DNA from 3 places in the Pseudomonas sp. GNP012 genome. Region 1 is predicted to be linked to each of the others. Evidence: predicted binding sites of a transcription regulator. Region 1 holds the regulator's gene; each other region holds the start of a gene.
What was found. Region 1 encodes FliA, which starts transcription of late flagellar genes. Its sites were predicted from a motif close to CTAAAGTTTNNNNNNNNNNNGCCGNTAA; they were not measured.
Positions count from the first base shown of each region.

Region 2: a site for FliA is predicted at 1,336-1,363, ahead of ACXX83_RS00560 (methyl-accepting chemotaxis protein). Genes of this name have one in related genera too.
Region 3: a site for FliA is predicted at 4,308-4,335, ahead of motA (flagellar motor stator protein MotA). Genes of this name have one in related genera too.

Region 1 is NZ_JBTGUU010000001.1:3,713,256-3,723,202, reverse strand. It holds gene flhA (flagellar biosynthesis protein FlhA) at 1-1,220, shown strand, start outside; gene flhF (flagellar biosynthesis GTPase FlhF) at 1,232-2,560, shown strand; gene fleN (flagellar synthesis regulator FleN) at 2,677-3,507, shown strand; gene fliA (RNA polymerase sigma factor FliA) at 3,504-4,244, shown strand; gene ACXX83_RS16710 (chemotaxis response regulator CheY) at 4,412-4,783, shown strand; gene ACXX83_RS16705 (protein phosphatase CheZ) at 4,805-5,593, shown strand; gene ACXX83_RS16700 (chemotaxis protein CheA) at 5,642-7,903, shown strand; gene ACXX83_RS16695 (protein-glutamate methylesterase/protein-glutamine glutaminase) at 7,952-9,082, shown strand; gene ACXX83_RS16690 (flagellar motor protein) at 9,082-9,822, shown strand; gene motD (flagellar motor protein MotD) at 9,838-9,947, shown strand, end outside.
Region 2 is NZ_JBTGUU010000001.1:133,038-142,984, forward strand. It holds gene ampD (1,6-anhydro-N-acetylmuramyl-L-alanine amidase AmpD) at 1-416, shown strand, start outside; gene ampE (regulatory signaling modulator protein AmpE) at 413-1,249, shown strand; gene ACXX83_RS00560 (methyl-accepting chemotaxis protein) at 1,455-3,485, shown strand; gene ACXX83_RS00565 (TatD family hydrolase) at 3,611-4,390, opposite strand; gene cra (catabolite repressor/activator) at 4,394-5,389, opposite strand; gene ptsP (phosphoenolpyruvate--protein phosphotransferase) at 5,680-8,541, shown strand; gene pfkB (1-phosphofructokinase) at 8,541-9,482, shown strand; gene ACXX83_RS00585 (PTS fructose-like transporter subunit IIB) at 9,494-9,947, shown strand, end outside.
Region 3 is NZ_JBTGUU010000001.1:5,998,350-6,008,296, forward strand. It holds gene serB (phosphoserine phosphatase SerB) at 1-830, shown strand, start outside; gene asd (archaetidylserine decarboxylase) at 962-1,822, opposite strand; gene ACXX83_RS27095 (rhodanese-like domain-containing protein) at 1,841-2,656, opposite strand; gene ACXX83_RS27100 (HDOD domain-containing protein) at 2,699-4,237, opposite strand; gene motA (flagellar motor stator protein MotA) at 4,405-5,256, shown strand; gene motB (flagellar motor protein MotB) at 5,260-6,288, shown strand; gene ACXX83_RS27115 (toll/interleukin-1 receptor domain-containing protein) at 6,527-7,018, opposite strand; gene ACXX83_RS27120 (caspase family protein) at 7,018-7,977, opposite strand; gene ACXX83_RS27125 (TIR domain-containing protein) at 7,980-8,387, opposite strand; gene rsgA (small ribosomal subunit biogenesis GTPase RsgA) at 8,585-9,616, opposite strand; gene orn (oligoribonuclease) at 9,723-9,947, shown strand, end outside.

The DNA of each region.
Region 1 (9,947 bases):
TGGTGCCCGGCATGCCGCACTTCTCGTTCCTGAGCATGGCGGCCCTGGCGGCCGGTGGCGCCTACCTGTTCTGGAAAAAGCAGAACGTCGCCAAGGTTCAGGCCCTGCAAGAGGTCAAGCGCCAGCAGGAGCTGCTGCCGTCGCCGGCCCGTGCCCAGGAAACCAAGGAGCTTGGCTGGGATGACGTGACGCCCATCGACATGATCGGCCTGGAAGTGGGCTATCGCCTGATTCCGCTGGTGGACCGCAACCAGGGCGGTCAGTTGCTGGCGCGGATCAAGGGGGTGCGCAAGAAGCTGTCCCAGGATCTGGGCTTCCTGATGCCGACCGTGCATATCCGCGACAACCTCGACCTGGCGCCGAGTGCCTATCGCCTGACCCTGATGGGGGTGATCCTGGCGGAAGCGGAGATTTACCCGGATCGCGAGCTGGCGATCAACCCGGGGCAGGTCTACGGCACGCTCAACGGCATTACCGCCAAAGATCCGGCTTTCGGCCTGGAGGCGGTCTGGATCGAAATCAGCCAGCGTACCCAGGCGCAATCCCTCGGTTACACGGTGGTCGATGCCAGTACAGTAGTGGCTACCCACTTGAACCAGATACTCTACAAGCATTCCAGTGAACTGATCGGTCACGAAGAAGTGCAGCAACTCATGCAATTGCTGGCCAAAAGCTCGCCGAAACTGGCTGAGGAGCTGGTGCCGGGCGTGGTTTCGCTGTCGCAACTGCTCAAAGTGCTGCAAGCGCTGTTGGCCGAGCAAGTGCCGGTTCGCGATATCCGCAGCATTGCCGAGGCCATCGCCAACAATGCCGCCAAGAGTCAAGATACCGCCGCGCTGGTGGCTGCCGTGCGGGTTGGCGTCTCCCGCGCAATCGTCCAAAGCATTGTAGGCACTGAGTCGCAGCTGCCAGTTATCACGCTGGAGCCAAGGTTGGAACAGATATTGCTCAATAGTCTGCAAAAGGCAGGACAAGGCTCGGAAGAGGGCGTTCTGCTGGAGCCAAGCATGGCTGAGAAACTGCAACGCTCGCTGATCGACGCGGCGCAGCGCCAGGAGATGCAAGGTCAGCCGGTGATTCTGCTGGTGGCCGGTCCGGTTCGCGCGATGCTCTCGCGATTCGGCCGGCTCGCAGTCCCGGGTTTGCACGTGTTGGCTTACCAGGAAATCCCTGACAACAAGCAAGTGACCATCGTTGCGACAGTAGGGCCCAACGGCTGAGGTAGTGGTTTATGCAAGTTAAGCGTTTTTTCGCCGCCGATATGCGTCAGGCCATGAAGCTGGTTCGCGATGAGCTGGGCGCTGATGCAGCCATTATCGGCAACCGCCGGATTGCCGGGGGCGTCGAGCTGACGGCTGCGCTGGATTACAAGTTGTCGGCGCTGGCACCGCGTGTTCCGAACATGGAGCTCGAAGACGAGCTGCGCAAGACTCAGTCGCGGATCGTCACCGCCCAGGCCGAATTGAGCCTGCGTGGCGATGGCGAGAGCGACAATGCGACCAACCGCCAGTTGTTCGCCGGTTTGCCGCTCACCGCAGCCGAGCCGCTGATCGAACCTACGTATGACCAACCTCGTCGCCCCGCACCGGCTGCTGTACCAGCGTCCGGTGGCGTGGACCCGCGTGCGTTCGACTCGATGCGCTCCGAGCTCAACAGCCTGCGCGAACTCATGGAAGTACAACTCGGGTCCCTGGCCTGGAACCAGCTGCAAGGCAGCCGTCCGGATCAGGCCAACCTCTGGCGTCGCCTGCAACGCATTGGCCTGTCTGGCCCGCTGTCTCGAGACCTGCTGGCACTGATCAGCGAAATCCAGGAGCCTCGTCAGGCCTGGCGCATGTTGCTGGCACACCTGGCGCGCATGATCGTTACCCCGGAAGTCGAGCCGCTGGAAGAGGGCGGAGTCATCGCCATGGTCGGCCCTGCCGGCATGGGCAAGACCACCACCCTGGCCAAGCTGGCTGCCCGTTACGTGCTCAAGTACGGCGCGCAGAACATTGCGCTGGTGAGCATGGACAGCTTCCGCATCGGTGCCCAGGAGCAACTCAAGACCCTGGGGCGCATTCTCAATGTGCCGGTGACCCACGTCGATCCGGGCCAGTCCCTGGTGCAGGCGCTCGATCCATTGCTGCGCAAGCGCGTGGTGCTGATCGATACCGCCGGCCTGCAGGCCAGCGACCCGGCCCTGCGCATGCAGCTCGAAAGTCTGGCTGGTCGTGGCATCCGCTCAAAAAATTATCTGGTCCTGGCAACCACCAGCCAGAAACAGGTTCTAACCGCCGCTTATCACAGTTACAAGCGTTGCGGGCTTGCCGGCTGCATCCTGACTAAACTGGATGAAACGGCAAGCCTGGGCGAAGTGTTGAGCCTGGCCATCAGTCATGAGCTGCCAGTGGCGTACCTGACCGATGGCCCGCGGATTCCGGATGATCTCCATCTGCCGCGCCGTCATCAGTTGGTCAGTCGCGCCGTCAGTGTGCAAATGCAGGAAGAACCCAGCGAAGAAGCCATGGCTGACATGTTCGCTGACATCTACCACAGCCCGACCAAGCAGGTTGGCTGAGGTAATAATGAATCGTTTTTGTACCTACATCGATGGTCTGCCATGCATTGTTCCGTTTGTGAACGCGCAGCCAGTAATGTGGCCTCCGTCTATGCAAGACAAGGTAAAGAAATAACATGGGCAGCATGCATCCCGTACAGGTGATCGCGGTGACCGGCGGCAAAGGTGGCGTCGGGAAAACTAACGTGTCAGTGAACTTGTCCCTGGCTTTGGCTGAGCTTGGCCGGCGCGTCATGCTGCTGGACGCCGACCTGGGACTGGCGAACGTCGACGTTCTGCTGGGCCTGACACCCAAACGTACCCTGGCCGACGTGATCGAGGGCCGCTGCGAACTGCGCGATGTACTGCTGCAGGGACCTGGCGGCATCCGTATCGTTCCGGCCGCATCCGGCACTCAGAGCATGGTGCATCTGAGTCCTGCGCAACACGCGGGCCTTATCCAGGCCTTCAGTGATATCGGCGACAACCTCGACGTATTGGTGATCGACACCGCTGCGGGCATTGGTGAGTCGGTCGTCAGCTTCGTTCGTGCAGCCCAGGAAGTGCTGCTGGTGGTGTGCGACGAGCCGACCTCGATTACCGATGCCTACGCCTTGATCAAGTTGCTCAATCGCGACTACGGCATGAACCGCTTCCGCGTCCTGGCCAACATGGCCCAGAGCCCGCAGGAAGGGCGCAACCTGTTCGCCAAGTTGACCAAGGTCACGGATCGCTTCCTCGACGTCGCCCTACAATACGTCGGCGCGGTGCCCTACGACGAAAGCGTGCGCAAGGCTGTGCAGAAGCAGCGCGCCGTCTACGAGGCCTTCCCGCGTTCCAAGTGCTCGCTGGCGTTCAAGGCCATCGCGCAGAAGGTCGATACCTGGCCGCTGCCTGCCAACCCGCGCGGGCACCTGGAGTTTTTCGTCGAGCGTCTAGTGCAGCAAACAGCAGGACCTGTTCTATGACAGCCAGCGGTTACAACCTCTACAAAAAATCGGCTCGTGATGCGCAGTACGAGCTGATCGAGCGTTACGCGCCGCTGGTTAAACGCATTGCTTACCACTTGCTGGCGCGTTTGCCGGCCAGTGTCCAGGTCGAAGACCTGATCCAGGCCGGGATGATCGGCCTGCTTGAGGTATCGACCAAATATGACGCCAGCAAAGGCGCCAGTTTCGAGACGTACGCGGGCATTCGAATCCGCGGCGCCATGCTCGATGAAGTGCGCAAGGGGGACTGGGCGCCACGTTCGGTCCACCGCAATACGCGCATGGTCAGCGACGCCATTCGCTCGATTGAAGCGAAAACCGGCCGTGACGCTAAAGATCACGAAGTTGCGGCCGAACTCCAATTGAGTCTCGACGATTACTACGGAATTTTGAACGACACCCTGGGCAGCCGGTTATTCAGTTTCGACGATCTGTTGCAGGACGGCGAACACGAAGGGCTGCACGAGGATGGCGCGAGTGCTCATACCGAGCCGTCACGCGATCTGGAAGATGAACGCTTCCAGGCTGCGCTGGCGGATGCGATTGCCAATTTGCCGGAGCGTGAGCGACTGGTGTTGGCGCTGTACTACGACGAAGAGTTGAACCTCAAGGAAATCGGTGAGGTCCTGGGGGTCAGCGAATCGCGGGTCAGCCAGTTACACAGCCAGTGCGCGGCCCGCTTGCGGGGGCGTTTGGGGGAGTGGCGAGCGCGCTGAAGGCAGTGTGGGGACACTGCGAAAGAGGCTGGTGTGGTGTTGAACTGCGCCGGTCCCGATCTGTTGTGCTCCAGACAGTCATTGAGTGCTTTGCCGGATTGATTGAAATGGCGCGTCCAGGTGCTGGGCGCGTTTAAGACTGCTTGGAGGTCGAATTGGACAAGAACATGAAAATCCTCATCGTTGATGACTTCTCAACGATGCGGCGGATCATCAAGAACCTGCTGCGTGACCTTGGGTTCACCAACACCGTCGAGGCCGACGATGGCACTACCGCCATTCCGGTGCTCAACAGCGGAAGCATCGACTTTCTGGTAACGGACTGGAACATGCCAGGTATGACTGGCATCGATCTGCTGCGTCACGTGCGTGCCGATGAAAAGCTCAAGCACCTGCCGGTGCTGATGGTGACCGCTGAAGCCAAGCGTGAGCAGATCATCGAAGCGGCCCAGGCCGGCGTTAACGGCTATGTGGTCAAGCCCTTCACGGCCCAGGCGTTGAAAGAAAAAATCGAGAAGATTTTCGAACGCATCGGTTGATGAGTGCGCCACGGGGGAGCTATGGGCAATAACGAAACTTCATTGGGCGACTTTGAATCGACCCTGAAAAAACACGCCGTCGAATTGGTCGAGAGCCTTGAAAAAGGCAAGTTCGGCGACGCGGTGCAATTGATCCATGAGCTCAACCAGACCCGAGACCGCGGCCTGTATCAGGAAGTGGGCAAGCTCACTCGCGAACTGCATAGCGCGATCGTCAATTTCCAGATTGACCCGCACATGCCGCAAGCCGAAGAAGTGTCGCAGATCACCGACGCCACCGAGCGCCTGGGCTATGTGGTCAAGCTGACCGAGGCGGCGGCCAACCGCACCATGGATCTGGTGGAAAATGCCACGCCGCTGGTCAACAGCCTGGCGGACGAAGCCCAGGCCTTGAGCACGGACTGGGGGCGCTTCATGCGTCGTGAAGTCGGTGCCGAAGAGTTTCGTGAACTGGCCCGTCGGGTCGACGGCTTCCTGGCACGCAGCGGCACGGACAATCGCGCGGTGTCGGGCAACCTCAACGACATCCTGCTCGCCCAGGATTACCAGGACCTCACGGGGCAAGTGATCAAGCGTGTGACCCAACTGGTCACCGAAGTTGAAAGCAACCTGCTCAAGCTCGTGCTGATGGCCAGTCAGGTGGACCGCTTTGCGGGCATCGAACATGACCGTGAAGCGATGCTTGCGCAAAAAGATCCACAAAAACATCTCTCTCAGGGTGAAGGTCCGCAGATTCATGCCGATAAAAGAGAAGACGTTGTGTCCGGTCAGGACGATGTGGACGATTTGCTATCCAGCCTGGGATTTTAGAATTTTAGGTATTTTGGGTTTTTAGACCTGTTAGGAGCACCCCCCCTGATGAGCTTCGGCGCCGATGAAGAGATCCTTCAGGATTTCCTGGTTGAGGCCGGCGAGATTCTAGAGCAACTGTCCGAGCAACTGGTCGAGCTGGAAAGCCGTCCGGATGATGCGGATTTGCTCAATGCAATTTTTCGCGGTTTTCACACTGTAAAAGGGGGCGCCGGCTTCCTCCAGCTCAACGAACTGGTGGAGTGCTGTCACATCGCCGAGAACGTGTTCGACATCCTGCGCAAGGGTGAGCGTCGCGTCGACTCGGAACTGATGGACGTGGTTCTCGAAGCGCTGGACGCGGTGAACGGCATGTTCAGCGAAGTCCGCGAGCGCAGCCCGATCACGGCTGCGACACCTGAACTGCTGGCGGCGCTGGCCCGTCTGGCCGAGCCGCAATCGGCTGACGAAGAGGTTACTGCACCTGTCGCCGCCGTGGTTGAAGCGCCGGTGGCTGAAGCCGATTCCGGCGATATTACCGATAACGAATTCGAGCAATTGCTAGACTCGCTCAATGCCGTCAAGGCACAGGCCGAGGCGCCGGCGGTTGCCCACGCACCTGCAAGCGAAGCACCTGCAAGCGACGAAATCACCGATGCCGAGTTCGAGTCGTTGCTCGATCAGTTGCACGGTAAAGGCCAGTTTGCCGTCGATGCGATTGCGCAGGCTCCGGCTGCGCCAGAAGCACCGAAAGCGCCGGGCGACAGTTCCGATATTACGGACGACGAATTTGAAGCACTGCTCGACCAGTTGCATGGCAAGGGCAACTTTGCTGTCGAGGCACTGGAGTCCGCCATTGCTTCGGTGCCTGCACCTGCTGCCCCAAGCGCGGTGGCGGCTGGCAGCGATCTGATTTCCGATCACGAGTTCGAAGCGCTGCTCGACGAATTGCATGGCAAAGGCAAGTTCAGCGAAGTCGGCACCGCGACGGCGGCCAATGGTTCGAGCGCTGCAGTTGCGGCACCGGCACCGGCAGCCAAGGCTGTGGCGCCCAAACCTGTGGCCAAGGCCCCCGAGCCAAAAGCCGAAGCACCGGCCGGCGCTGCACCGGCTGCTGCCCGCGCCCCGGCCGCGCCACCGGCGGAAAAACCGGCAAGCGAAGCCGAGACCACCGTACGGGTCGATACCGCGCGTCTGGACGAGATCATGAACATGGTCGGCGAGCTGGTGCTGGTACGTAACCGCTTGGTCCGCCTGGGTCTCAACAGTGGCGACGAAGCCATGTCCAAGGCTGTATCGAACCTCGACGTGGTCACCGCCGACCTGCAAACCGCGGTCATGAAGACCCGGATGCAACCGATCAAGAAAGTTTTCGGGCGCTTCCCGCGCCTGGTTCGCGACCTGGCTCGCCAGCTCAAGAAAGAGATCAACTTGGAGCTGGTCGGCGAAGAAACCGACCTCGACAAAAACCTCGTCGAGGCCCTGGCCGACCCGCTGGTCCACTTGGTGCGCAACGCGGTCGACCACGGCATCGAGTCGCCGGAAGAACGCGAAGCCTCGGGCAAGGCCCGTGGCGGCAAGGTGATTCTGGCGGCCGAGCAGGAAGGCGATCACATCCTGCTGTCGATCTCCGATGACGGTAAAGGCATGGACCCGAATGTCCTGCGTTCCATCGCGGTGAAACGCGGCGTGATGGACAAGGATGCGGCCGATCGACTGAGCGACACCGAGTGCTACAACCTGATCTTCGCCCCGGGGTTCTCGACCAAGACCGAGATCTCCGACGTGTCGGGTCGCGGCGTGGGCATGGACGTGGTGAAAACCAAGATTTCCCAGCTCAACGGTTCGATCAACATCTACTCGGCCAAGGGCCAGGGTTCGAAGATCGTCATCAAGGTGCCGCTGACCCTGGCGATCATGCCGACGCTGATGGTCATGCTCGGCAACCAGGCGTTTGCGTTCCCGCTGGTGAACGTCAACGAGATCTTCCACCTCGACCTGTCGACCACCAACGTCGTGGACGGCCAGGAAGTGGTGATCGTGCGGGACAAGGCGTTGCCATTGTTCTACCTCAAACGCTGGCTGGTCAGCTCCGCCGCTCACGAAGAGCAGCGCGAGGGCCATGTGGTGATCCTTTCGGTGGGCACACAGCGAATCGGCTTTGTCGTCGATCAACTGGTGGGCCAGGAAGAAGTGGTCATCAAGCCATTGGGCAAAATGCTCCAGGGAACGCCGGGCATGTCCGGCGCCACCATTACCGGTGACGGCCGCATCGCGCTGATTCTCGATGTTCCGAGCATGCTCAAGCGTTACGCCACCCGGCGTATTTGATTCTGCTGGAGCGGGGCGCCTGGCCTCGCTCCATCTAATGGAGTGTTTATGGCAGTCAAAGTCCTGGTGGTGGACGATTCGGGGTTTTTCCGCCGCCGCGTCTCGGAAATTCTTTCAGCGGATTCCAATATCCAGGTCGTCGGTACGGCGACCAACGGCAAAGAGGCGATCGATCAGGCGCTGGCCCTCAAGCCCGACGTGATCACCATGGACTACGAGATGCCGATGATGGACGGCATCACTGCCGTGCGGCACATCATGCAACGCTGCCCGACCCCGGTCCTGATGTTCTCCTCGCTCACCCATGAAGGCGCCCGGGTCACCCTCGATGCGCTGGATGCCGGCGCCGTGGACTTCCTGCCGAAGAATTTCGAAGACATCTCGCGCAACCCCGAGAAGGTCAAGCAACTGCTGTGCGAGAAGATCCTGAGCATCTCGCGCAGTAATCGTCGTGTCAGTCACTACAGCGCTCCGGCGCCTGTCGCTGCGCCAGCGCCGACGCCAGCGCCTTCCAGCGTGGGCAGTTTTGCCAGCAGCGCGCCCGCGCGTCCGGCACCGGCACCGATCCCGGCGCGTACGCATGCCCCCGCTACGTCGTCGCCCGCGCCAAAACGCAAAAACTACAAACTGGTGGCCATCGGTACGTCCACCGGCGGCCCGGTGGCACTGCAGCGGGTGTTGACCCAATTGCCGGCCAACTTCCCGGCCCCGATCGTGCTGGTCCAGCACATGCCGGCCGCTTTCACCAAGGCCTTCGCCGAGCGCCTGGACAAGCTCTGCCGCATCAGCGTCAAGGAAGCCGAGGATGGTGACATCCTGCGTCCGGGCCTGGCGTTGCTGGCGCCGGGTGGCAAGCAGATGATGATCGACGGTCGCGGCGCGGTGAAAATCCTCCCGGGTGACGAGCGTCTCAATTACAAGCCGTGCGTGGACATCACCTTCGGTTCGGCAGCCAAGTCCTACGGTGACAAAGTTCTGGCGGTCGTCCTGACCGGCATGGGCGCCGATGGCCGCGAAGGCGCGCGCCTGCTCAAGCAGGGCGGCAGTTCGATCTGGGCGCAGGACGAAGCCAGTTGCGTGATCTACGGCATGCCGATGGCCATTGTCAAAGCTGAACTGGCCGACGCGGTGTACAGCCTCGACGACATTGGCAAGCACCTGGTCGAGGCCTGTATCTGATGGATGTTCTAAGCCTGATCGGCATCATCATGGCCTTTGTCGCGATCATCGGCGGCAACTACCTTGAAGGCGGTCATCTGGGCGCCCTGGCCAACGGCCCGGCAGCGTTGATCGTGCTCGGCGGAACCATCGGCGCGGCGCTGCTGCAATCACCGATGAGCGCCTTCAAGCGCGCCATGCAGATCCTCGCCTGGATCCTGTTCCCGCCTCGCGTCGACCTGGCCGGTGGCATCGACCGCGTGGTGAACTGGAGCCTGACCGCCCGCAAGGAAGGCCTGCTGGGTCTTGAAGGTATCGCCGACGCCGAGCCTGACAACTACGCCCGCAAAGGCCTGCAATTGCTGGTCGACGGCGCCGAGCCGGAAGCGATCCGCAGCATTCTGGAAGTGGATTTCTACACCCAGGAAAGCCGCGATATCGAAGCGGCCAAGGTCTTCGAAAGCATGGGCGGTTATGCGCCGACCATCGGCATCATCGGTGCGGTGATGGGCCTGATTCACGTCATGGGCAACCTGGGGGATCCGTCGCAACTGGGTAACGGCATCGCCGTGGCCTTCGTCGCCACCATCTACGGCGTGGCCAGTGCCAACCTGGTGCTGCTGCCGATTGCCGCCAAACTCAAAGCCATCGCGCTGCGCCAGTCGCGTTATCGCGAAATGTTGCTGGAAGGGCTGCTGTCGATCGCCGAAGGTGAAAACCCTCGTTCCATCGAGTTGAAGCTTCAGGGCTTCATGGATTGATGGGAGACATGGATCATGGCACGTCGTCGCCAGCATGAAGAACACGTCAACCACGAACGCTGGCTGGTGTCCTACGCGGACTTCATCACCTTGCTGTTCGCCTTTTTCGTGGTGATGTACTCCAT
Region 2 (9,947 bases), 3.6 Mb from region 1:
TGCAGGAGTTTTTCCAGAATCGCCTGGATGTCACCGAACATCCCTATTTTGAAGGGATTGCGGATTTGCGGGTGTCCGCGCACTTTCTGATCGAGCGTGACGGAACGGTCACCCAGTTTGTTTCATGTCTTGAGCGTGCGTGGCATGCAGGGGTATCGAGCTTCAAGGGGCGGGAGACCTGTAACGATTTTTCCGTGGGCATCGAGCTCGAAGGCACGGATGATCTGCCGTTCACCGACGCGCAATACAACGCGTTGACAGCCCTGACCCGCCAGTTGCAACAGGCGTTCACGGCAATCACCACAGAGCGCATCTGCGGGCACAGCGACATTGCACCGGGGCGCAAAACCGATCCAGGGCCGGCGTTCGACTGGGCACGCTATCGTGCCGCCCTGGCACAAGAGGAAGGACGATGAGTTTTCTGGTGTTGCTGTTGGCGGTGTGGATCGAGAAGTTCTCGGCCCTGCGCCATCGGGTTCAGCGTGACAGTGGCTGGATACACGAGCTGAACAAGCTTGAGGCCAGCCCGCGGCTTTCGGGCCGGCCATGGCTGGTGTTGTCGGTAGTGGTCTTGTTGCCGGTGGCGTTGCTGGGTTTGCTGCTGATCGTCATCGAGCCGGTGGCCTACGGGTTGCTCGCGTTGCCGATCCATTTGCTGGTCGTGATCTACAGCCTGGGGCGCGGTGATCTGTTGGGCGATCTCGGGCCGTTCCGCGATGCCTGGCGTCGGGAGGACCTGCAAGCAGCGGCCCATGTCGCCCAGCGCGATCTGGATATCTGCGCAGACAGTGGCGAGCAGTTGCTGGAGCAGGTCGAAGGGCATTTGCTGTGGGAGGCCTACCAGAGCTTTTTCGCGGTGATTTTCTGGTACTTCCTCTTAGGGCCGGTCGCGGCGCTGAGTTATCGGCTGCTGGCACTGGCCGAAGAGCACGGGAAAAACCCGGCGCTGGTCGAGCGCGCCGGGCAACTGCGCCACGCCTTCGACTGGTTGCCGGTGCGTCTGCTGGCGGCCAGCCTGGCGTTGGTCGGCAATTTTGTCGCGGTCAGTCGGGTGATGCTGCATGAACTGCTGAACTGGAACATCAGCGCCGCGCAATTGATCGTGAAAGTCGGGCTGGTGGCCGGTGAAATTCCGGCACCGGTGGCCGGCGTGGAAGGTATCAACAACCTGGACCGCATCTGGGCGCTGCTGCTGCGTGCGGCGGTGCTCTGGTATGCGGGGTTTGCGTTGTGGACGGTCTTGCATTAGTCCTGCAGTTAATTCCCTTGTGGTGAGGGGCAAGCCCCCTCGCCACAATGGTTCATCCGCCAGTGCGGATGAAACCTGTCGTTAACCTTAAGTTACAAAACATCCTGCCGATTTAAGTTATACAGAGATAGCGCCGTATAGTGGCTATCTGCTGTCTGTCTGCGCCTGCCAATAAAAAAAATAAGAAATTGAAGGGAGACATCCAGTGAAGAGCTTGCTCTATCCCGCTGTCGCACTGATGAATCGCCTGAGCTTCGGCATGAAGTTCAGCCTGATCAGCGTACTGTTCCTGGTGCCGATGCTGGTGACCAACTTCTATCTGGTGCGTGACTCCTACCGCGAATTCCAGGGCACGCGCATCGAACTGCAAAGTCTCGATCTGTTGGGCAGCAGCCTGACGTTACGGCGCGATCTGGAAACCCTGAACAACCTGGTGCAGATCAATGTCAGCCTCGGCCAATCCGGCAAGGCCGGCAATGTCGAATCGAAAATCAGCACCCTCGAACAGAATATTCTGACTCGCCTGCAAGGGCTGACGGCGATGACCAGCGACCCGGAGCAGGTCGCGGTGTTTGATGGCAAGCGCGATGAAATGATCGCCGCGTTCAAGGCCCAGCAAACGGAAAACTCCCTGCAGAGCAAAAGTGCCCTGATCAGCAAACTGGTGGGCAGCGCGCAGATTTTCAGCCAGCTCATCACCAGCCAGTCCGGCCTCAGCCGCGACAACCAGAGCGACATGCGCCAGTTGAGCGAACTCGTCACCCTCGTCACACCACGTGTCACCCAGATTCTGGGCGAAGGTCGGGCAATGGGGTCTTACTCGTTGGGGCAGGGTTTCATCAACTCGGCTTCGAGTACCCGTTTCGATGAATTGCTGGCGCAGATTGAAAAGCTCCAGGCCGAATATGGCCTGAAGTTGCAGGACGCCTTGGGTTCCAGCAAAGCCGCCCGCGACACCCTGGCCGCTCAGTCCGATAGCAGCTGGGCATCCTTGAAGAAAGCCAGCGAGCTGTTCGAAGAGCAAGTGGTCATGGCCGATACCCTCGATGCGCCGTGGCAGGGCTTTTACGATCAGGTCAGCGCCCTGATGGACCAGACTTACCAACTCAACGAAGCAACCCTCAAGTATCTGGGCCCGCAGTTGCAGCAACGCCTGGACCAGAACCGCACGCACATGGTCTTGCAGGCCGTGGCGTTATCAGTCGTATTCGTGTTGATCTTTTATCTCTACGGTGCTTTCTATGCCTCGACCCGCACCACGCTCAAGCGTCTGGGAGCGGTGATGGACAAAGTGGCGGCCGGCGACATGACCGTGACCTTTAGCGCCCACAGCCGTGACGAGCTGGGCGAATTGGGCGAGGTGTTCAACGGCACCGTGAAGAAAATCCATGACCTGATCGAACGGGTGGGGCAGACCGTCAGCGAAGTCGAGCGCCAGGCCGGTCAGGTGCAAAGCGTTTCCGCGCAAAGCAACCAGGCCGTCGCCGGACAGCGTACACAGATTGAACAAGTGGCCACGGCGATGAACCAGATGTCGGCCACTTCCCAGGAGGTCGCGCGCAGTGCTGCAGCGGCGGTGAGCAGCGCCCACAGTGTCAACGACGAAACCATCAGCGGTCGCGGTCTGGTGGAGTCGCAGCAAGGCAGCATTGCCGCCCTGGCCAACGAAATTGATCAGTCGGTGCTGGTGATCAATCAACTGGCCAGCGACAGCCAGTCCATCAGCCGCGTTCTGGAAGTGATCAAGAGCATCGCCGAGCAGACCAACCTGCTGGCACTCAATGCCGCTATCGAGGCCGCACGGGCCGGTGAGCAGGGGCGCGGTTTCGCCGTGGTCGCCGATGAAGTCCGGACCCTGGCCAAGCGTACCCAGCAATCGACCGAAGAAATCGAGCAGATGATCGCCAAGCTCCATGGCGGAGTCGGCGCAGCGGTCAAGGCCATGGGCACCAGCCATGAAATGGCCAACGGCACGGTGGGGCAGTCGGAGAAGGTCCAGCGGGCGCTGGAAAACATTTTGGGTGCGGTCGGCATGATCGTCGACCAGAACCAGCAGATTGCCGCCGCCGTGGAGCAACAAACCGCCGTGGCCCACGACATCGACCAGAACATCGTCGAGATCAATCGCGCCGGTGAGCGTACCGCTGAAGGTGCGCACCAGACCGAAGACGCCAGTCGGGCGTTGTCGGCTCAGGTCGTGGAGTTGAAACAGTTGATCAGCGCATTCCGGGTTTGAAAGGTTCCTCGGGAAACCTGTGGGAGCGGGCTTGCCCGCGAAGACGGCGGCACATTCAACATCAATGTGACTGAAAGATCGCTTTCGCGAGCAAGCCCGCTCCCACAGTTGGCTGGTGCTGGCCGTTATGACCAGTTGAACAACTCGCAGGCATTGGCTGTACTGGCCGCGGCCAATTGCTCGGGGCTGATCGCCATGATGCCGGCCAACGCCGCGCAGATCGCCGGCAAGTGTGCCGGGCTGTTGCGCTGGCCCGGGAACATGGCGGGCGCCATGTCCGGCGAGTCGGTTTCCAGCACCACCGAATCCAGAGGCAGCTCAGCGAGCACGCGGTGCATGCGCAGCGCCTGTGGCCAGGTCGGGGCACCGCCAAGGCCGAGCTTGAAACCGAGCTTGATGTATTCCCGCGCCTCCTCCTTGCTGCCGGCGAAGGCGTGGATGATCCCGGCACGTTTCAGGCGAAACCGTTTGAGTGTGGCAATCACCGCCGCATGGCTACGCCGCACATGGATCAATGCCGGAAGATTGAAGTCCGCCGCCAGTTGCAATTGCGCCTCGAACAACGCCTGTTGGCGGTCGCGGTCGAGGGATTCGATGAAGTAGTCCAGGCCGATCTCGCCCACTGCACACAGTTGCCGATGGCCGGCCAGGCGGGTCAGCCAGTCACCGAGTTCGCTCAGGTGTTGCGGGCGATGATCGTCCAGATACACCGGATGCAGCCCGAACGCGGCGTGCAGGTCGGGGTCACTCTGCACCAACTCCCAGACCCGTTGCCAATTAGCCTGGTAAACCCCCAGCACCACGATCCGCCGCACCCCGAGGGCGCGGCTTTCGGCCAGCAATGCCTGGCGGTCAGCGTCGAAGTCCGGAAAATCCAGATGGGTGTGGGTATCGATCAGCTCCACGGTTCAGTCCTGGCGAATACGCTGCTTGAACGTGCGCGCAATGGCTTGTACGCCGGGCCGGTAATCCGACTGCTCAATGGCTGCCAGGGCCAGCGCGAGGGCCTTGTCGGCGATCAACTGGTGTTGCTGGGCCATGGCATTGACCGGCAATGGCAGGAAGTCGAGCAACTGGGTGTCGCCAAATGTGCCGAGGCGCAGCGGGCGGTTTTTCAGCGGGAAGTCGTGCAGCGCATCGAACACGCCCTGAAGCAAAACGTAGGAGGTGGTCACCAACGCATCGGGCAAATGGCCCAGGCGCAGCAGCAACTCTTCCATCAATTGTTTGCCGCACTCGCGGCTGAAAGATTCGCCTTCTTCGATCAGTACTTCGCCGCTGAACCCGGTGAGGGCCTCATTGAAGCCCGCGGCGCGTTCCCGGCTGATGCTCAGTTCCGGGCGGGCACCGATCAGGGCGATCTGTTTGGGCTGCGGCTCCAGCAGGCTGCGGGTCAGTTGCAGGCTGGCCTCGCGGTCGTCGCTGATCACGGAGCAGAAGTGCTCGGGTTCCATGACCCGGTCGATGGCAATGATCGGTATGCCCTTGGCTTGCAACTGGTGATAGCTGTCGTCGCCGGCCGGCAGGCAGCTGGCAACGATCAGCGCGTCGCAACGCCGGGCGCGGAACAGTTGCAGCAATTGCCGCTCGCTGTCCGGGGCATCGTCGGAACTGGCGATCAGCAGCTGATAACCGCGGGCGCGTGCGCCTTGTTCGAGCAATTTGGCGATTCGCGCGTAACTGGGGTTTTCCAGATCCGGCAGAATGAACCCCAACGTGCGCGTGTGTCGGCTGCGCAAGCCGGCGGCCTGTGGGTTAGGCGTGAAGCCATGTTGTTCGACGACCGCGCGCACGCGTTCGACGGTGGCGCTACTGATGCGCTGTTGTTCGGCCTTGCCATTGATGACATAGCTGGCGGTGGTGACGGACACACCGGCCAACTGGGCAATATCACTGAGTTTCAACCCGCTGTTTCCTTGTTTTTTCGAGATTGCCTCGACATTTTCGTCAATCCTAACCGATTAAGGCAGGCGACCATTGTCGCAACGCATCCGACAAGTTGGACTTCAAGGATGGGCCAATATCGAGTAACGTGCCAATCGATCTAGATTAAACGTTTCAGCAGGCGTATTTTCTACGTTTTAGGTGCCTTTGGCCGGTTCTGCCGTGAAACCGCCAAAAGCGATGACCAAGCGCCTAAGCTGACTCATTCAAAACAATACCTGGTGCCCCAAGGCGCCAAAAAGGAGAAAGCATGCTCGAGCTCACTGTAGAGCAGATTTCCATGGGCCAGTCGGCTGTGGATAAATCCGCAGCGCTGCAATTGCTGGCCCGGCATCTGGTCGCCGACGGCCTGGTTGCCGAGGGTTATCTGGCCGGTTTACAGGCGCGGGAGGCCCAGGGCTCGACCTTTCTCGGTCAAGGTATTGCCATTCCCCACGGTACTCCCGAAACCCGCGATCTGGTTTTCACCACCGGTGTGCGCCTGATGCAGTTCCCTGAAGGTGTGGACTGGGGCGACGGTCATATCGTTTACCTGGCGATCGGTATCGCAGCCAAATCCGATGAGCATCTGCGCCTGTTGCAATTGCTGACCCGCGCCCTCGGCGAGACTGACCTGGGCCAGGCCCTGCGTCGCGCCGGTTCCGCTGAAGCGCTGCTGAAATTGCTGCAAGGCGCGCCGCAGGAGCTGGCGCTGGATGCGCAGATGATCGGCCTCGGTGTGGCGGCCGAAGATTTCGAGGAGCTGGTGTGGCGCGGCGCACGTTTGTTGCGCCAGGCCGACTGCGTGAGCAATGGTTTTTCCGCCGTGCTGCAACAGGTTGAAGCGTTGCCGTTGGGCGATGGCCTGTGGTGGCTGCACAGCGAGCAAACGGTGAAACGCCCCGGTCTGGCCTTCGTCACCCCGGACAAACCACTGCGCTATCTCGGCCAGCCGCTCAATGGACTGTTCTGCCTGGCCAGCCTCGGTGAAGCCCATCAAGCCCTGCTCGAGCGCCTGTGCGCGTTGTTGATCGAAGGGCGTGGCCATGAATTGGGGCGCGCCACCAGCAGTCGCAAAGTTCTCGAAGTGCTCGGTGGCGAAGTGCCCGCCGACTGGCCCAGTGCGCGCATTGCCTTGGCCAATGCTCATGGTTTGCATGCGCGGCCGGCGAAAATCCTCGCGCAACTGGCGAAAAGTTTTGAGGGTGAAATCCGCGTGCGGATCGTCGACGGCCACGACAGCGCGGTGTCGGTGAAGAGCCTGAGCAAACTGCTCAGCCTCGGCGCCCGTCGCGGGCAGGTCCTGGAATTCATCGCCGAACCGGGCATCGCGGCGGATGCGTTGCCGGCCTTGTTGGCCGCCATCGAAGAAGGCCTCGGTGAGGAAGTCGAGCCGCTGCCGCCAGTCAGCCAGGCACGGGAAGTCGTTGCCGATATGGCCGAAGTGATTCTCGCCCCGACATCCGGCAGCGTGGTCCAGGCCATTGCCGCCGCACCGGGCATCGCCATCGGTCCGGCGCATATTCAAGTCCTGCAAACCATCGATTACCCGTTGCGTGGTGAATCCGCCGCCATCGAGCGTGAACGTCTCCAGCATGCTCTGGCGCAGGTGCGCCGGGACATCCAGGGATTGATCGAACGCAGCAAAAGCAAAGCCATTCGCGAAATCTTCATCACCCACCAGGAGATGCTCGACGACCCGGAACTGACCGATGAGGTCGATACGCGCCTCAAGCAGGGCGAAAGCGCGGAGGCTGCGTGGATGGTCGTGATTGAAGCGGCGGCCCTGCAGCAGGAAGCGTTGCAGGATGCCTTGCTCGCCGAGCGCGCTGCCGACTTGCGCGACATCGGGCGTCGCGTATTGCTGCAACTCAGTGGTATCGAAACCCCGAGCGAACCGGATCAACCGTACATTCTGGTGATGGACGAGGTCGGCCCGTCCGACGTCGCGCGTCTGGACCCGGCTCGCGTGGCCGGGATTCTCACCGCACGGGGCGGCGCTACGGCGCACAGTGCGATTGTTGCCCGGGCCCTGGGAATTCCGGCATTGGTCGGCGCCGGCCCTGGCGTGTTGCTGCTGGCGTCGGGTACGCCATTGCTGCTCGATGGCCAGCGTGGGCGTCTGCATGTGGACGCTGACGCGATGACCTTGCAGCGCGCCACGACCGAACGCGATACCCGCGAGCAGCGCTTGAAGGCAGCCGCCGAGCAACGCCACCAGCCGGCACTGACCACCGACGGCCATGCCGTCGAAGTGTTCGCCAATATCGGCGAAAGTGCCGGCGTCACCAGTGCGGTGGAGCAGGGCGCCGAAGGTATCGGCTTGTTGCGCACCGAACTGATTTTCATGGCCCACCCGCAAGCGCCCGACGAGGCGACCCAGGAAGCCGAGTACCGCCGCGTCCTCGACGGTCTGGCCGGGCGACCATTGGTGGTGCGTACTCTCGATGTCGGTGGCGACAAACCGCTGCCGTACTGGCCGATTGCGAAGGAAGAAAACCCCTTTCTCGGCGTGCGTGGCATTCGCCTGACCTTGCAGCGCCCGCAGATCATGGAAGCACAACTGCGTGCCTTGCTGCGGGCTGCCGACAACCGTCCACTGCGGATCATGTTCCCGATGGTAGGCAGCGTTGACGAGTGGCGCCAGGCCCGTGACATGACCGAACGTCTGCGCCTGGAAATCCCGGTTGCCGACCTGCAACTGGGGATCATGATCGAAGTGCCGTCGGCGGCCTTGCTGGCGCCGGTGCTGGCCAAAGAGGTCGACTTTTTCAGCGTTGGTACCAACGACCTGACCCAATACACGCTTGCCATCGACCGTGGCCATCCGACGCTGTCGGCCCAGGCCGATGGCTTGCATCCGGCGGTGCTGCAACTGATCGACATCACCGTGCGCGCGGCCCATGCCCACGGCAAATGGGTCGGCGTGTGCGGCGAGCTGGCAGCCGACCCGCTGGCGGTGCCGGTACTGGTCGGCCTCGGGGTGGATGAGCTCAGTGTCGGCGCGCGCAGTATTGCCGAGGTCAAGGCGCGGATTCGCGAACTGGGCTTCACTCAGACTCAAACCCTTGCCCGACAGGCCTTGGCCGTGGGCAGCGCCAATGAAGTGCGCGCACTCGTGGAGGCCCTGTAATGGCACGGATTCTCACCCTGACCCTCAACCCGGCGCTGGACCTGACCGTCCAGTTGCCGCGCCTTGAAGCCGGCCAGGTCAATCGCAGCGATGTCATGCACACCCACGCCGCCGGTAAAGGTGTGAACGTGGCGCAAGTGCTGGCCGACCTCGGGCATCAGTTGACCGTCAGTGGTTTTCTTGGCGAAGACAACCTGCAAGCGTTTGAAACGCTGTTCGCCAAACGCGGTTTTGTCGACGCCTTCATCCGCGTTCCCGGTGAAACCCGCAGCAACATCAAACTGGCGGAAAGCGACGGCCGCATCACCGACATCAACGGACCGGGGCCGCAGGTCAGCGAAGCGGCGCAGCAGGCCTTGATCGATCGACTGGAGCAGATTGCCCCGGGTCACGATGCGGTGGTGGTCGCCGGAAGCTTGCCCTTGGGCGTCAGTGCGCAGTGGTTGCAGGCACTGATTTTGCGCTTGAAGACGCTGGGCCTGAACGTTGCCCTCGATACCAGCGGCGATGCGTTGCGTGCAGCGCTCAAAGCGGGACCCTGGCTGATCAAACCCAACGCCGAAGAGCTGGCCGAGGTGCTGGACTGCGAGGTCGTGTCGGTCAGTGCCCAGGCCTTGGCAGCGGAGCGTTTGCACGCCCAAGGCATCGAGCATGTGGTGATTTCCCACGGCGCCGAAGGCGTGAACTGGTTCAGCGTCGGCTCGGCTCTGCATGCTACGCCACCCAGGGTCAGCGTCGCCAGCACGGTGGGCGCGGGTGATTCGTTGCTGGCGGGGATGCTTCACGGTTTGCTCAGTGCCGATACGCCGGAGCAAACCTTGCGCACTGCCACGGCGATTGCCGCGATGGCAGTGACCCAGATCGGATTCGGCATTGGCGATGCAGCGCAACTGGCGCAGCTCGAACAGGGTGTGCGCGTGCGTCCCCTGACAGAACAATAAGAGGGTTTGTCATGAAGTTAGCCATCATTACGGCCTGCCCGAACGGCATGGTCACCAGTGTGCTGTGTGCCCGGTTGCTTGATGCCGCGGCCCAGCGTCAGGGCTGGAGCACCAGTGTCGAAATCACCGATGTCGCACATCCGGAAAAGCAATTGTCGGCGGCCACCCTCGACGCGGCCGAGTGGGTGCTGCTGGTGACCAGCGCGCCCGTGGACATGGCGCGGTTTGTCGGCAAGCGAGTGTTCCAGAGCACCCCGGCCCAGGCCCTGCAAGACGTGGAAGCCGTGCTGCAACGTGGTGCCCGGGAAGCGCAGGTTTACGCCGCTTCTGAAGCGGTCATCGAGCCAGTGGCTGTTGCCCAACACGCGCCGCGCCTGGTGGCCGTCACCGCATGCCCGACGGGCGTCGCTCACACGTTCATGGCTGCCGAAGCCTTGCAGCAAGCGGCCAAGCGCCTGGGCTATG
Region 3 (9,947 bases), 2.3 Mb from region 1:
TCGATCGTCTGTCCGGGCGCATGCCGCTGGACACCCCGGCCGACAAGGGCAAGGGCTGCATCGAGTTTTCCGTGCGTGGCGAGGCGGCTGATCCGCAGGCGCTGCGGGCCGAATTCCTCAGTGTCGCCCAGGAACTGAACGTCGACATCGCCTTCCAGGAAGATTCGCTGTTCCGTCGCAATCGTCGCCTGGCGGTGTTCGACATGGACTCGACCCTGATCGAAGCCGAAGTGATCGACGAACTGGCCAAGGCGGCTGGCGTGGGTGACAAGGTTTCGGAAATCACTGAGCGGGCGATGGCCGGCGAACTGGACTTCCGCGCCAGCTTCAAGGAGCGCCTGGCCTTGCTCAAAGGTCTGGACGTCAATGTGCTGGATTCCATCGGTGCTTCGTTGCGCCTGACCGAAGGCGCGGAAACCCTGTTCGCCGAACTCAAGCGCCTGGGCTACAAGACCGCGATCCTGTCGGGCGGCTTCACCTACTTCGCCAAGCAACTGCAGGCCAAGCTGGGGATCGACTACGTGTTTGCCAACGAACTGGAAGTGGTCGACGGCAAAGTCACCGGCGTAGCGGTCGAGCCGATTGTCGATGCGCAGCGCAAGGCGGATTTGCTGAAGGAACTGGCACACAAGGAAGGCTTGCGCCTGGAGCAGACCATTGCGGTCGGTGACGGTGCCAATGACTTGCCGATGCTGGCGATTGCCGGGTTGGGCGTAGCGTTCCGCGCCAAGCCGCTGGTCAAGCAGTCGGCCAAGCAGGCCATTTCGACGCTGGGCCTGGATGGCGTGCTGTACCTGCTGGGCTTCCGCGATCGCGACGGACAGCTGTAACGCCGCAAAACACCTGTAGGAGCGAGCTTGCTCGCGATGGTCGCCAACGATGACGCGGGCTTTCTGAATACCCGCGTCGTTCTCAGGTTCATCGCGAGCAGGCTCGCTCCTACAGTGAATGGCGGTGTCTATCAGGCCTTTGGCGAACCCATGCCCTGACCCATCTGCACCGCTGTACCGGCAGTCATTTCTTCAGCCCACTTCACCTGATCCGGCCCGAACAGCACGACAGCGGTCGAACCCAGTTTGAAGCGGCCCAGTTCCGCACCTTTTTCCAGATGGATCGGCGCGCGAGCGGCTTCGTCGTAGCGGAAGGTTTTCAGCTCGCGTTTCGGCGGCGTGACCAGGCCGGCCCAGACGGTTTCAATCGAAGCCACGATCATCGCGCCCACCAGCACCACGGCCATCGGCCCGCGCTCGGTGTCGAAAATGCACGCTACGCGCTCGTTGCGGGCGAACAGTTCCGGAACGTTTTCAGCGGTGGTCTGGTTGACCGAGAACAGACGGCCCGGGATGTAGACCATCTCGCGCAGGGTGCCGGCCAGCGGCATGTGCACGCGGTGGTAGTCCTTCGGCGACAGGTAGATGGTCGCGAAGTCACCGCCCATGAACGGCGCAGCATTCGCCGCATCGCCACCCAACAGTTCCAGCACGCTGAAACTGTGGCCCTTGGCCTGGAAAACACGACCGTGCTCGATCGGGCCGAGCTGGCTGATCGCGCCGTCGGCCGGGCAGAGGATCGCGCCCGGAGTTTCGTCCAACGGACGGGCACCGTCTTTCAGTGCGCGGGTGAAGAACGCGTTGAAGTGCTCGTAGGCAGTCAGGTCTTCGACCAGCGCCTGGGACATGTCCACCTGATAGCGCTTGGCGAACCAGGCGGTAAAGGCATTCTTGAACCAGCGCACGCGGCATTCGGCGATGCAGCCGGCCAGTCGCGAGAGCAAGTTGTGGGGCAGCAGGTACTGGCCGAGGAGAAACAGACGCTTGTTCATTAACAGTCCTTAAAAATCTTAAATTTCTACCGGGGTATCGGGATGGTTGCCCCATTCGCCCCAAGAGCCGGCGTAGCCCTTGACCCGCGGATAACCGAGGGACTTGGCCACCAGATAGGTGAAGCCAGAACGGTGGTGGGTCTGGCAGTGGGTAATCACTTCTTTGTCTTTGCTGATCCCGAGTTTTTCGAGGATCTGCGGCATGTCGGTGCGGATGCGCAGCTGGCGTGCCCGATCCATGCCGGAGGTCCATTCGAAATTGACCGCGCCGGGAATGTGCCCGCCCTTGGCCGCCAGGACTTTCTCGCCGGAATACTCCAGCGGCCCGCGTGCGTCCCAGATGGCCAGGTCGGCAGCGCCGAGCCGGCTTTGCAGGTATTCGCGGGTGGCGGTGGGTTCATCGTGCAAGGTCAGAGAAACCGGGCCACCCACGGCTGGGGGGATCTGGATCGACATGGGCAAACCTTCTGCCAGCCAGGCCGTCAGGCCGCCGTCGACATAGTGGTACTTGCTGTGGCCGATGACATCCAGCAGCCAGATGAAGCGTCCAGCCCAACCGCCGCCTTCGTCGTCATACACCACGTAGACCGCATCGGGATTGTGTCCCAGCTCGCCAAACAGCGTTTCGAGCGCTGCCTGCGGGGGCATCAGTCCCGGGGCGGGGGCCTGCCCCAGTTGCGTGCGTTTCGGATCGACAAAGCGCGCGCCGGGAATGTGTCCCTCGGCGTAGCGGGCGGGACTGGTCAAGTCCACCAGAATCAGTTCGCGGGCGTCGAGGCGAGGGAGCAAGTCGCTCGGCTCGATCACCAGCGGCAAGCCAGAGAAGTCAGACATGTGAGGTCTCCAGAGCACAAAAGGGAGGATTGTAGCGCAGCCTTATTGGCCGCGGTGGCTAAAGCTATGCAGGGCTTTTTCGATGCACTGCGCGGTTTTGCCGAAGGCCTGTACGGAAATTTCCGAAAACGGCCCGCCGCCCTGGTCCGCCACGACGATCATGATCACCCGGCCATTATTGACCAGCGAGCGCAGCAGCAGGTGTTCGCCGCTGAACTGCGAACGCAGGCTGTTGGGCAGCAGGGCCGAGAATTGCGCGTTGTTGGCCGGCGTCAGGCGGACCTGGGCCTGTTGCGCGAGCAGGCGTTGCAACACGTTGCTCTGGCTGACCACGAAGTTCAGCCCGGCTGTCTCCTTCGCCAGGCCGGCCGTCTGGTGCACACGCAGGTTGGCATGGGTACGGTCGGCCATCAGGATCATCACCCTACGCATGCCGCAGGCCACGAGGGCGTCCCGGGCGGCGATGGTCAAGTGCATGGCGTTGGTGAAGCGACTCGGCTCGACCAGCAATTCGGCGCATTGCTTGCGCCATTTCGCCAGATCTTCGGCAGTGGGTGCCGCGGCTGGTAGCAAACCTGCGTGGACACGGTTCATGCCCCACGGCCAGATCAGCGATTCGGCGGGGTGCCAGAGGTCGGGCATGGCGTGATGGCGCGCGCTGTTGGCGGCTTGCTGGTGCAGTTGTTGTTGCACCTCATCCATTGGCATTTGCAGGTAAAGGCTGGTCAGGTACTGCCAGCGTTCACTGTGCGGGCTGTCCCAGGCGTGTTGTGCCGACAGCGCCAGCCCGTTGGCCAGCAGCACCGTATTGGCCGGTTGATTGAGCCAGCGGCGCAGGGTCGGATCGTCATCCAGGCGGTTCCGCTGGCGCAACGGGTGCTCGCTGTCTCGGGCGATGCGCAGGACTTTCACCAGCTCCCGCTGCTCGGTGAGCAATAGTCGATAGCCCTGTTGCACCCAGATCGGCAAGCGCCAGACCTCCACCAGCGCCTGGCCGATGTCCAGCAGGCGTACGCCAAACAGTTGCATTTCGACTTTACGTGCCGACTCACCTTTATGGATGACCCGCAGTTCCCAGTCTTCGAGCAGTTTTGGATGGGTCAGCGCCAAAGGCCACAGGGGCGAAAGAAACAGCAGGCTACCCCAGTGGATGTCCTGCCACAGGCGCGCCAGGCGACTGGCAAAAAAACCATTGGCCTGTTGTGTGGCGTGCTGGCTGATCATCTGCAGCTGACGCAAGGCTTTGGGGATTTCGGACTGGGGTTCGGCGGGCAGGCGTGCGAGCAGCTCTTCGGCGCGCTTCAAGCCGAGGCGATTGATCGCTATCTCGAGGTTTTCCGCCGGCTCGGCCATACCGCCGTGGGTGTGCCGGTTGGCTTCGCGAATCACGCTCAAGGCCAGGGCGGGGCTGCCTTGCATGAGGTCGGCGATATCGCGTAGCGAGCTGCGATTGTCGCGGATGGCCTTGCAGACCCGGTCGTGGCTGGCTTGCGGAACCGGCAGGCGCACGCCATCGAGCAGCTTGACCCAGCCTTCGAGCGTCGTCGGTTTTGGTGTTGGAACGTTCGTTTCGTTAACCATGGTGGGAGGCGATCATCGTCAACAATACCTGTGCCCTGAAGGGGTCAAATTAGCTTTTCGCCTGAACTGGCTATAGTCTGGCGCAGTTTTGCCGATAAGTAGAAGAAGAGATTTTTTAACTTCCGAATATGACCTTGAACCCGACTCAGTAAGTGCTCTCCTAACCTATGGCTAAAATTATCGGCATCATCGTCGTATTCGCGAGCGTGCTCGGCGGATACGTGCTTTCCCACGGCAAGATTGCCGCCCTGATCCAGCCTTTCGAGGTCATGATCATCGGTGGTGCGGCCCTCGGCGCCTTCTTGCAGGCCAACCCCGGCTACATGACGATGCACGTGCTCAAGAAGTCTTTGAGCATGTTCAGTTCGCGTTTCAACCACGCCTTTTACCTTGAAGTGCTGGGCCTGATCTACGAGATCCTCAACAAGAGCCGCCGCGAAGGCATGATGGCCATCGAAGGCGACATCGAAGATGCCGCCGCGAGCCCGATCTTCGCCAAGTACCCGACGGTCCTCAAGGACGAACGCATGACCGCGTTCATCTGTGATTACCTGCGCATCATGTCCTCCGGCAACATGGCCCCGCACGAGCTTGAAGGCCTGTTCGACATGGAGCTGTTCAGCCTAAAGGAAGACCTGGAGCACCCATCCCACGCGGTCAACGGCATCGCCGACGCCATGCCCGGTTTCGGTATCGTCGCGGCGGTACTGGGTATCGTGGTGACCATGGCCTCGCTGGGTGAGGGTGACCAGAAGTCCATCGGCCTGCACGTCGGTGCGGCACTGGTCGGTACCTTCTTCGGTATTCTCGCCGCCTACGGCTTCTTTGGCCCGCTGGCCCATTCCCTGGCCCACGATGCCAAGGAAGAGCTGAACGTCTACGAAGCCATCAAGGCCTCGCTGGTGGCTTCGGCTTCCGGCATGCCGCCATCGCTGGCCGTAGAGTTCGGGCGCAAGGTCCTGTACCCGGCGCACCGTCCAAGCTTCGCCGAGCTGGAACAAGCGGTTCGCGGTCGTTAAGTTATGGAAAATAATCAGCCGATAATCATCAAGCGCGTCAAGCGCATCGCTGGCGGGCATCACGGGGGCGCGTGGAAAATCGCCTTCGCCGACTTCGCCACGGCGATGATGGCGTTCTTCCTGGTGTTGTGGCTGCTGTCCACCGCCACGCCGGAACAGAAGATTGCCATCGCCGGATACTTCAAGGACCCGATCGGCTTTTCCGAAAGCGGCACGCCGTACATCATCGATCTGGGCGGCACGCCGACCCTGGCGCCGGAAAACACCCTCAACCCCGAGGTGAAGTCCCAGCCGCAGCCGGACAAAGTCACCGTCGATGTCGACCAGGTCGAAGGCATGGCCGAGCAGGTCGAAAAGGAGCGCCTCGAGTTGTTGCTGCAGGAACTGCAGAACAAGGTCGAAGAAAACCCGCAGATGCAGAGGTTCAAGGACCAGATCCTGTTCGAAATCACTCAGGACGGCCTGCGTATCCAGATCATGGACGCGGAAAATCGCCCGATGTTCGACTCGGGCTCAGCTCGCTTGAAACCGTATTTCGAAGACATCCTGCTGGCCATGGCCGACACCATCAAGGCGGTGCCGAACAAGATCAGCATCAGCGGCCACACCGATGCCAAGCCATACACCGGCACCGGTGATTTCGGTAACTGGGAACTCTCGGCCAACCGTGCCAACGCCGCACGGCGTGCGCTGGTGGCGGGCAGCTATCCGGATGCACAGGTGGCGCGCGTGGTCGGTTATGCCTCGTCGGCGTTGTTCGATCGCGAGCATCCGTTCAACCCGGTCAACCGCCGTATCGACATCGTGGTGCTGACCAAGAAAGCCCAGCGTGCGATCGAAGGCTCGCAAGGCGCGGAGCCTGCTCCCGATGCGCCTCAAGGTTCGGCTGCACCAGGTGCAGCACCGACCGCACCGGTCGACCCGAACGCATTGCCGGCGGACAAGGAACCGCTGCCGGCCCACGAACTGCGCGAGCGTTTGAATCTGTTTGATGATCCGGCGCCGAAAACGGCTGAACCACCCAGGCAGTGACGTACAAAAAAGCCGACAGCGATGTCGGCTTTTTTGTGCGGCTTTCACTGATTTGGAGGCCGCCAGGGGCATGATCCCCTGTAGGAGCCAGCTTGCTGGCGATGGTCGTCAACGATAACGCGTGCTGTCTGAATCCACTCGGCGTACTGGAGTCCATCGCCAGCAAGCTGGCTCCTACAGATGATGGGGTGAGAGAAACCCCGACCGGTCAAGAGGACGGATCGGGGAGCAGAGTGACTCAGAAGCCGCGGATGATTCGGGACTTGAGGTCGGAGTGGAAGCGATCCGCATTGGACTTGTTGACGCTGCGCACCGACTCGCTACCGGTCACCGAATCCAGTGCCATCGAGCGCTTGAGCGTCGCTTCATTGCGATAGGCATCGATAAAGAAGTCGATGTCCCGGTCGCTGGTCAGCTTCGGCCATTTGTCCAGGTACAGCGGCAGCTCGGTCGGGCCTGTCTTGAACGAGCAGATGCGTCGGTTGGTGATGGTCGCCTCGCCGATTTCGAACGGCACCCACCAGGACAGCGCGGTTTTCTCCGAGACCACTGCCAGCAGGTGCGTGCATTCGCTGATGTTGCGGGTAATCACCCCGGTGATGTCGTCGGTGGTCTGGGATTCGGCATCCAGCACATCGAGGTAGGTCTTGATATTGGCCTGGATCAGGCGCCCGTTGATCTTGACCGCGTGGGCGCGGTCCATGTGGCGGTAGCTGATAAACACTGGCATCAGAAATGTCCCTTGATCGCGAGTTCGCGGTAATAGGCGCCGAGGGCGGTGAGGCGGCAGCCGGTGGAGTGGATGGCGGCGTAGTACATATGCTCGGCGTCCACCGGTTCGATGAGGCTGTGACGGTTGCACTTTTGCAACTGGGCGAAGACGTCGCCGTGCTCCGGGTTGAATTCAGGTTCGGTGGGCTCAAAGCTGGGGGCGAGGGGGTACACCGACTCCGCTTCGGCAAACCATTCGGGGAGTTTGCGCAGGATCTCCTTGGGGATCAGCGGCGACACTTCGCGCAGGGAAATGAACTGCGAGACGTTGGTCTTGAACACCGGGCGCTGTTCCCAGGCGTCGAGGGCATTGTCGACAAACGAATAGAGGCTGCCGGGTGTGATCTTGCCCAGGATGTTCGCTGCTCCGCCGTGCAGGGCCTGGAGCAATAGTCCGGTGAACACGCCGTGTTGCCCGCCCTCCATCGCCGGCTCTTCCTTTTTGCAGGCGGTCAGAATGGTCATGCCCTCGCCGACCACGCTGCCCTCACTGCGCAAGGCGCGCAGTTCGCCGGCCGAGCCGCTCTGGCAACAATCGAGGATGATCACTTTGTTTTTGATCTTCGTGGCCTTGCTCGCCCAGTTGAGAATGTCACTGAGGCGAATCCCGTCCTTGGCGCTCTTGTAATCCTGCGGGATCAACATGCCTTCGTCGGTGTCGGTGTCGAAGCTGCCGTGGCCGGCGAAATACAGCAGCGCGACATTGCAGTCCCCGGAAAACAGTTCGCGGATCTGGTCTTCGAGCTTTTCCCGGCTCAGGTAGTCCTCGGCGGAGGTCAGCACGATGTTCTTGAAGTTCGGATCGCCATTGGCGTCGGTCTTCAGCACGGAAGCCATGGCCATGGCGTCATTGCTGCAACCGCTCAGCCGCGAAACGTGGGTGTAGTCGTTGATGCCGATAAACAGTCCCTTGCGCATGGTTACACCGCCGTGTGCTGGCGAATGGCGCTGATGATGCTGTTGGTGTTCCAGGCACACTCGGCATGTGCCGCCTCACGTACTACCGTGGAAATCCGCTCGGCGCCGAACGGTTTGATCGCAATGATCACCTTGCCCATGCGCTTGGCGATCTCGATTTCCTTGTTGATCCACTTGCTGTAGGTGGAATACATCCCGGCCATGATCAATACCGCCGAACACGGACGGATCTTGTTTTCGATGGCCTCCTCAAGCTGTTTGTCGGTTTTCGCGCCGACAATCGGGTTGTCCGGTGGCACCGAAAAATTCTTGTAGGTGAAACCGGGCTTGGCGTTGAGCAGACGCACGAGATTGTCGTGGGCGTCGGAGTAGTTCCACGAGTGGCTGATGAACAGATGGTAGGTTTGCATGGGTGTCCCTCGGTGTCGCTGGAGTGCGAAGAGGGTTTGAAACTAGGCGATTACAGGGCGGCTACAAGAGGTCGGTGCGGAAAGAGAAATGCCCTACAAGCGAGCGTGCGCACGTCTTACAGAAAGGTCTGACGTTTAAGCGGGGGAAGATCCAGCCGCCGACCACCCCGCGTAAGCCGGGCGGTCGGCACGTCTGTTTAGTAGCCGTTTTCCGGCAGGCTGGCGATGATCGAGCGGTAGCTGTTCATCCGTTGCTGCTGCACGCGGCCATCTTCAAGGGCTTTGAGCAGGGCGCAACCGGGTTCGCGGTCATGCTTGCAGTCGCGGAAGCGGCAGGTGCCCAGCAGGTCGTTGAACTCGATGAAGCCGGCTTCGACGTCGGCACGGCTGACGTGGCCCAGGCCGAACTCACGGATACCCGGGGAGTCGATCAACTCACCGCCGCCTGGGAAGTGGAACAACCGTGCGGTAGTGGTGGTGTGGGTACCTTGGCCGGACAGCTCGGACAGCGGGCCGACGCGGGTTTCGACATCCGGCAGCAGGCTGTTGACCAGCGACGACTTGCCGACACCGGACTGGCCGACGAACACGCTGATGCGTCCGTCCAGCTGCGCCTGCAACTGCTCCATACCATTACCGTGATGCGCCGACACTTCCAGCACCGGGTAGCCGAGGGTGCGGTATACGGCGAGCAAGGCATTCAGTGCAGGGGCGTTGTTTTCGTCGATCAGGTCGAATTTGTTCAGCAGCAGCAGCGGTTTGATACCCGCATGTTCGGCCGCCACCAGGTAGCGGTCGATCAGGTTGGCGTGGGGCTCGGGCAGCGGTGCAAACACGATGACGATCATGTCGACGTTGGCCGCCACCGGCTTGAGCTGACCACGGCTGTCCGGGCGGCACAGCTCGGTGTTGCGCGGCAGTTGCGCCACGATCACACCGATGCCCTGGTTGCCGGCGCGCCACACCACCTGATCACCGGTCACCAGCGCCGGCAGGTTCGCGCGCAGGTGGCAACGGAACACCTGGCCGGCCAGTTCGCCGTCGCGGGCCTCGACCTCGACCTGCACACCGAAGTGCGCGATCACCAGGCCGTGCTGTTCCGGGCCCAGATCGCCGCCCTCAAGTGCCTCGACAGCCGAGGACTCGCGTTTGGCGGCGCGGGCAGCGCGTTCGCCCTGAATCTTTTCGATGCGCCAGTTTTGGCGGCGATTGAGTTGGCGTTTGGCCATGGGTGTTCCGTATAAAGAATGCAGCGATTAGGTAAAACGGCCGCGAGTTTAGCACGCCCGGCCACCGGCCTAGGCTAAACTGCGCAGCATTGCTTAGGAGCCGAACATGCAAAATCCGCAGAATCTGATCTGGATCGACCTGGAAATGACCGGTCTGAACCCTGATACCGACGTCATCATCGAAATGGCCACCATCGTCACCGACAGTGACCTGAACACCCTGGCCGAAGGCCCGGTGATCGCCATTCACCACAGCGACGAAATCCTCGCCGGCATGGACGAGTGGAACACCCGTCAGCATGGTGGTTCCGGGCTGACCCAGCGGGTTCGC